Regions from separate parts of the Streptomyces sp. NPDC046197 genome, predicted to be linked through region 1. Evidence: riboswitches for the same ligand, from Rfam matches in the RefSeq annotation. Region 1 holds a riboswitch; the other holds the start of a gene.
The links. A riboswitch is a leader RNA that binds a small molecule or an ion and turns the genes downstream of it on or off. The one in region 1 is predicted to bind glycine.

Region 1 (3,404 bases):
CGGCTGGAGGGAGACCTTGTCGTAGCCGGTGACCTCGGCCAGGCGCTCCTCCAGCTCCCGGATGAGGGTGAGGTAGCCCTGCGCCTGCTCGGCGGGGGCGAACGGGTGCACCTGACCGAACTCGGGCCAGGTGACCGGCTCCATCTCCGTGGTCGCGTTGAGCTTCATGGTGCAGGAGCCCAGCGGAATCATGCCGCGGTCGAGCGCGTAGTCGCGGTCGGCCAGCCTGCGCAGGTAGCGCAGCATCGCGGTCTCGGAGCGGTGCTGGTGGAAGACGGGGTGGGTGAGGTAGTCGTCGGTACGCAGCAGCGCGTCCGGCAGGGCGTCCCCGGTGGCCGCGTCCAGCGCGTCGATGTCGCCCTCGACTCCGAAGGCGTTCCACACGGCGGCCAGCTGGGCCCGCGCGGTGGTCTCGTCGCAGGCGATGGAGACGTGGTCGGCGTCGACGAGGTGCAGATTGACGCCGTTGTTGCGGGCGGCGGCGACGACCTGGGCGGCGCGGCCCTCGGCCTTGACGGTCAGTGTGTCGAAATAGGCGCCGTGGACGACCTCGGCGCCGCCCGCCCTGAGCCCCTCGGCGAGGAGGGCGGCGTAGCGGTGGGTGCGGCGCGCGATGGTCCGCAGGCCCTCGGGGCCGTGGTAGACGGCGTACATGCCGGCCATCACGGCGAGCAGCACCTGGGCGGTGCAGATGTTGCTGGTGGCCTTCTCCCGGCGAATGTGCTGCTCGCGGGTCTGCAGCGCCAGGCGGTAGGCCTTGTTGCCGTCGGCGTCGACGGACACGCCGACCAGGCGGCCTGGCAGGCTGCGGGCGAACTTCTCGTGCACCGCCATGTAGCCGGCGTGCGGTCCGCCGAAGCCCATCGGGACGCCGAAGCGCTGGGTGGTGCCGACCGCGATGTCGGCGCCGAGCTCGCCGGGCGACTTCAGCAGCGTGAGTGCGAGGAGGTCGGCGGCGACGGTGACCAGGGCACCCAGCTCGTGCGCCTGGTCGATCACGGGCCGCAGGTCGCGCACCGCACCGGAGGCGCCCGGGTACTGAAGGAGTACGCCGTTGATCTCACGCTCGGCGATCTCGGCGGGGATCCCCTCGCTGAGGTCGGCGACGACGACCTCGACGCCGGTCGGCTCGGCGCGGGTCTCGATCACGGCGATCGTCTGCGGCAGGGCGTCCGCATCGACCAGGAACAGACCCTTCTTGTTCTTGCCCATGCGCCGGGACAGCGACATGGCCTCGGCGGCGGCGGTGCCCTCGTCGAGCAGGGAGGCGCCGGAGGTGGGCAGGCCGGTGAGGTCGGCGACCACGGTCTGGAAGTTCAGCAGCGCCTCGAGACGGCCCTGGGAGATCTCCGGCTGGTACGGGGTGTACGCGGTGTACCAGGCCGGGTTCTCCATGACGTTGCGCAGGATCACGGGCGGCGTGAACGTCCCGTAGTACCCAAGCCCGATCATGGAGTCGAGGACCTGGTTGCGGTCGGCGAGAGAGCGCAGCTCGGCCAGCACCTCGGCCTCGGTGCGCGCGCCCGGCAGATCGAGCGCGTCGGCGTTCTTGATCACGTCGGGCACCGCGGTGGCCGTGAGCTCGTCGAGCGAGCCGTAGCCCACCTGGGCGAGCATCTTGGCCCGGGCCTCCTGGTCGGGGCCGATGTGGCGCTGCTCGAAGGGCGTTCCCTGTTCGAGCTCGGAGAGCGGAATGCGATGGGCGGTCATGGCGGAGGCCTCCTGGTCTGGCGCGACCTTCGAGGGACACCACGGCACGGGTGCCCCGACGGCCTCCCCACTCTGTCATCTCAACCTGAGAGCTTCACCGGGTCGCCCAGGGGGCTCCCGGTTTTCACCGTCGGTGAGAGCGGAAGCCGTCGACACCCGCTCTGCTTTCCAGAGTGACCTCGTCCGTGCGGTACGTGGGCCTGAGAGATTCCGGGGAGGATTTGCTCCTTCGGCGCCTCCGGTGTTACCGGAGGACTCTCCCGCACGGGGTCAGCAGCCGTTGCCAGCGTACCAGCGGGCATCTCCGCACTGCTTCGAGTGGCCGCCTTGAGGAATGTGCTCTTTTGTAGTGCTTACGGATGAGTTGCGACCAAGTGGAGGGCCCGTGCAGACCGAAATCGATCCGCGCAACCTGATCGGCCGCAAGGCGTTCGACCGCAACGGCAACAAGATCGGCACGGTGGACGAGGTCTACCTCGACGACGCGACCGGTGTGCCGGAGTGGGCGGCCATACGCACCGGCCTGTTCTCCCGGGACGCCTTCGTCCCCCTGGAGCCCAGCGAACTGGTCGAGGGCGCCCTGCGCGTCCCCTTCGACCGGGCCCTGATCAAGGAGGCCCCCGACTTCGGCGTCGGACGTCATCTCTCCCCCGAACAGGAACTGCAGCTCTACCACCACTACGGCCTGGACGTGGCGCCTCCTTCCGCGTTCCCGGACCGGGACTTCGGCAAGCTGGCCGGCTCGGACGAGACCTGAACCCCCGCCTCGGCCGGTGTCACGAAGGCGCGGCCGGTTTCGTCCGGTCTTCGCGGCACCAGCGGGAGCGGGTCCGCCGGTTCCAGGGCCGGGTCGTCGACGCGGAAGGTCCGCACCCGCCCCGGCTCCGAGTCGGGCGTCTCGAACCGCACGGTGACCCGGCCCAGGCCGCTGCCCTGCACCCATCCGTGCCCGAACTCGGTGTGCCACACGTCGTGGCCCGCCGGCCAGCGCCGGTCGGTGGGCGCCGACTGCTCCTCGGCCGGTTCCTCGGTCGTCTCTTCGGCGCGGGTGTCCTCAGGCGCGCCCGCCACCTGGGCGAGCTGGGCGAACAGATCCTCCTGCGTGTAGTCGGCGAGCCCGGAGACGCCCACGCCGAGCAGTCGCACCCCGCCCGTGGTGTCGACGGAGTCCAGCAGGCGGGCCGCCGCCTCCCGGACCACCGCCGGGTCGTCCGTGGGCCCGCGCAGCGTCTCCGAGCGGGTCAGGGTGGAGAAGTCGTACCTCCGCACCTTCAGCACGATGGTCCGCCCCGACAGGCCGGCTCCGCGCAGCCGCCGCACGCACCGGTCGGCGAGCCGCTGCACCTCCAGGCTCACCCGTAGCCGGTCGTGGATGTCCACGTCGTAGGTGTCCTCGACGGACACCGATTTCGCCTCGCGCTCGGCGACCACGGGCCGCTCGTCGTACGCCAGCGCCATGGCATACAGCGCGTGCCCGTGGGCCCTGCCCAGCAGCCGTACGAGCTCGTCCTCCCCCGCCTCGGCGAGCTCGTCGACGGTGTGGATCCCGGCCCGCCGCAGATGGTCGCCGGTCGCCGGGCCGACGCCGGGCAGGGTTCGCACCGACAGCGGACCGAGCAGGGCCCGCTCGGTGCCCGGCTCGATGAGCACCATCCCGTCGGGCTTGGCCCGCTCGGACGCGATCTTGGCGAGCA
Region 2 (3,404 bases), on a different contig from region 1:
GCAGGCCGCGCGCGAACTCCACGGCGGGCGCGACGGTGTACGGCATGTGGGAGCCGGCGACCTGCCGGAACTGCTCCTCGGAGCTGAAGACGGGCACGTACGCCTGGCCGTCGATCTCCAGCGTGGGCAGGTCCAGCGGGCCGCTGCGCGGACCGCCGCCGTTGGGCAGCGGCACCCACAAGAAGCTGCGGCCGAGCACCTCGACGATCCGGGCGCCGGCCGCCGGGATGCCCACGGACGCCGACAGCACCTCCTCCAGCTCGTTGCCGGGCCATCCACCGTGCGGGTGGGGGTACGTCTGTGCCGGGAAGTCCGCGGGAGTGTCCGCCGGGAAGTCCATCTGCCTACCGCCTGCTGGGAACCATGCTGTGCCTGGCAAAGGCTAGCGGGTAGCGGTGCGGCCGCTGCAGGCCCGCGCGGTCCCCGATCCGCACCCGCCGTCCGCGACCGCGGTCCGCACCCGCCGTCCGCACCCGCCGTCCGCGACCGCGCCCTCCGGCCCTGCCCGTCCGCACCCGCCGTCCGCGCGCGACCGCACCCTGCGGCCCTGCCCGCCGTCCGCGACCGCCGTCCGCGACCGTCCGCGACCGCACCCTCCGGCCTGCTCACCGTTCGTGCCCGTCCACACCCACCGGCCGCGGCGACCGCACCCTCCGGCCCTGCCCACCGTCCGCGACCGCGCCCTCCGGCCTGCTCACCGTTCGTGCCCGTCCGCACCCGCCGTCCGCGCGCGACCGCACCCTGCGGCCCTTCCCACCGTCCGCGACCGTCCGCGACCGTCCGCGACCGCCGTCCGCGACCGTCCGCGACCGCCGTCCGCGACCGTGCGCGTCCGCCGTCCGCGCGCGACCGCACCCTCCGGCCCTGCCCACCCGCCTGCCCCTCCACGCCCACCGGCCGTGCCCTTCCGCACCCGTCCGCGTCGCGCACGCGTGGCGCCGCGGCCGGGGTCAGTCCGAGAAGTCGATGCGGTGCAGCGCGTCCGCCGCGGCGCGGTCGAGGAGGACCGCCGAGGCGCAGCCCTCGGGCAGGTCGCCCTGTTCCGCCGCGCGCAGCAGGCGGGCGGCCGCCCTGCGGTGGCGCAGGAAGGCGTACCGCGAGACGCCGCGGCCGCGCTCGCGCTGGCCGGCCAGGGCCGTGCCGGGCGGGACGTCGAGCAGAACCAGGTGGAAGCCGCCGCCGCGGCGGCGTGCGGCCCGGACCAGCCAGCCCCGCACCCAGGCCTGCGTGCCGCAGTCGTGCACCACGACCCCGCCACCGGTACGCAGGGCGCGGCGCAGCCCGGCGTAATGGGCGAGGCGGACCAGGGGGCGGTAGACCGCGTACGGCAGGCAGGAGGCCAGGCGGGCGTCCCAGCGGTCGCGGGTGTCCTGGGAGTCGACCCGGGTGGCGCGTACCGCGCGGTGCATCAGGGTGGACTTGCCGCTGCCGGGCAGACCCGTGACGACGACCAGGTCACGGGGGCCGAAGAGCAGGACGTGCGGGCCGCGTCCGGCGCGGTCGCGCAGGTCGCGGACCACGGGGGCGGGGGCGGGGCGCTCGCCGTGTCCCTCGCGGGCCGTGGCCGCGGGCCGCCGGGGCAGGGCGAGGGCCTGCCGGGGCAGCGCGAGGGCCGGGGTCGTCGCGCAGGCCGTGGTCCTGTTCACCGTCATCCGTCCTCCCCTGGGGTGGTGGCAGCTCCCCTCCCCGTCGAGCGTGAAGGGAAGGTAATGCCGGCTGTCTCGCGATTTCGTTCGCGTACCGCCACAGGCCGGTTACGGATGCGGCCCTGCCACGAGCGGGCCCGGCGTGCAATGATGTGCGCGCCAACTGCATACCGGCCGCTTGAATCCGCGCGGGAGAGTCCCCGGCAGCATCGCTGGGGCGCCGAAGGAGCAAGTCCCTCCCTTGAATCTCTCAGGCCCCGTTACCGCGCGGGCGAGGCACATCTGAAAAGCGGGCCGCTGCCGCAGTGGCTCCACCCAAGGTGCAAGCCGTGACCGTCCGTCCACCGGCGGTCATGGCGAACCTCTCAGGTTCCGATGACAGATGGGGAGGAACGTTCCTCGCCCTCCCCCACGCCCGGCTTCGTTCGCGCGGGGGACCCCATCGCCCTGGGAGACCGACCGATGAGCAGTACCGAATCCCATCAGCCGTCCCATCAGCCGCCGCATCCGCTTCGGCATACCGCGCTCGATGCGCTGCATCGCTCGCTGGGCGCGACGATGACCGACTTCGCCGGGTGGGACATGCCGCTGCGCTACGGGTCCGAGCGCGACGAGCACCTCGCCGTACGGACGAAGGCGGGCCTCTTCGACCTGTCCCACATGGGCGAGATCACGGTCACCGGCCCGCAGGCCGCCGCGCTGCTGAACCACGCCCTGGTCGGGAACATCGCCTCCGTCGGTGTCGGCCGCGCCCGCTACACCATGATCTGCCAGGCCGACGGCGGCATCCTGGACGACCTGATCGTCTACCGGCTCGCCGAGACCGAGTACATGGTCGTCGCCAACGCCTCCAACGCCCAGGTGGTGCTCGACGCGCTGAGCGAGCGGGCGGCCGGTTTCGACGCCGAGGTGCGCGACGACCGGGACAACTACGCCCTGATCGCCGTGCAGGGGCCGGAGTCCCCGGGCATCCTGAAGTCGCTGACCGACGCCGACCTGGACGGACTGAAGTACTACGCCGGACTCCCCGGCACGGTCGCCGGCGTCCCGGCGCTGATCGCACGCACCGGCTACACCGGCGAGGACGGCTTCGAGCTGTTCGTGGCGCCGGGTGACGCGGAGAAGCTGTGGCAGGCGCTGACCGAGGCCGGCACGCCGGCCGGGCTGATCCCGTGCGGGTTGTCCTGCCGGGACACGCTGCGCCTGGAGGCGGGCATGCCGCTGTACGGGAACGAGCTGACGACCGAGCTGACCCCGTTCGACGCAGGCCTGGGCCGGGTGGTCAAGTTCGACAAGGAGGGTGACTTCGTCGGGCGCGAGGCGCTGCGCGCGGCCGCGGAGCGGGCCGCTTCCCAGCCGCCCCGGGTGCTCGTCGGCCTGGTCGCCGAGGGCCGCCGGGTTCCGCGCGCCGGGTACGCGGTGGTCGCGGGCGGCGAGGTGATCGGCGAGGTCACCTCCGGAGCCCCCTCCCCCACGCTGGGCAAGCCGATCGCCATGGCGTACGTCGACGCGGCGCACGCGGCACCGGGCACGCCGGGCGTCGGCGTGGACATCCGCGGCAGCCACGAGCCGTACGAGGTCGTGGCGCTCCCCTTCTACAAGCGGCAGAAGTAGACGCGGCTGCAAGCGGCAGAAGCGGACGCGGCCACGAGCGGCGGAAGCAGACGCTTCTGCAAGCGGCAGAAAGCGTCGCGGCCACAAGCGGCAGCAGGAGTCGCGGCCACAAGCGGCGCAAATACCCGCACAAGTAGACACTGG

Region 2: another riboswitch for glycine. It lies ahead of gcvT (glycine cleavage system aminomethyltransferase GcvT); the one in region 1 lies ahead of gcvP (aminomethyl-transferring glycine dehydrogenase).

Annotation. Positions count from the first base shown of each region.
Region 1 is NZ_JBEYZY010000064.1:8,264-11,667, forward strand. Features, by position in the region: gene gcvP (aminomethyl-transferring glycine dehydrogenase) at 1-1,710, opposite strand, end outside; glycine riboswitch at 1,889-1,983, opposite strand; gene AB0A61_RS39585 (PRC-barrel domain-containing protein) at 2,096-2,467, shown strand; gene AB0A61_RS39590 (DNA polymerase IV) at 2,389-3,404, opposite strand, start outside.
Region 2 is NZ_JBEYZY010000024.1:91,596-94,999, forward strand. Features, by position in the region: gene AB0A61_RS28800 (enhanced serine sensitivity protein SseB) at 1-340, opposite strand, end outside; gene AB0A61_RS28805 (AAA family ATPase) at 951-1,646, opposite strand; glycine riboswitch at 1,826-1,922, shown strand; gene gcvT (glycine cleavage system aminomethyltransferase GcvT) at 2,109-3,260, shown strand.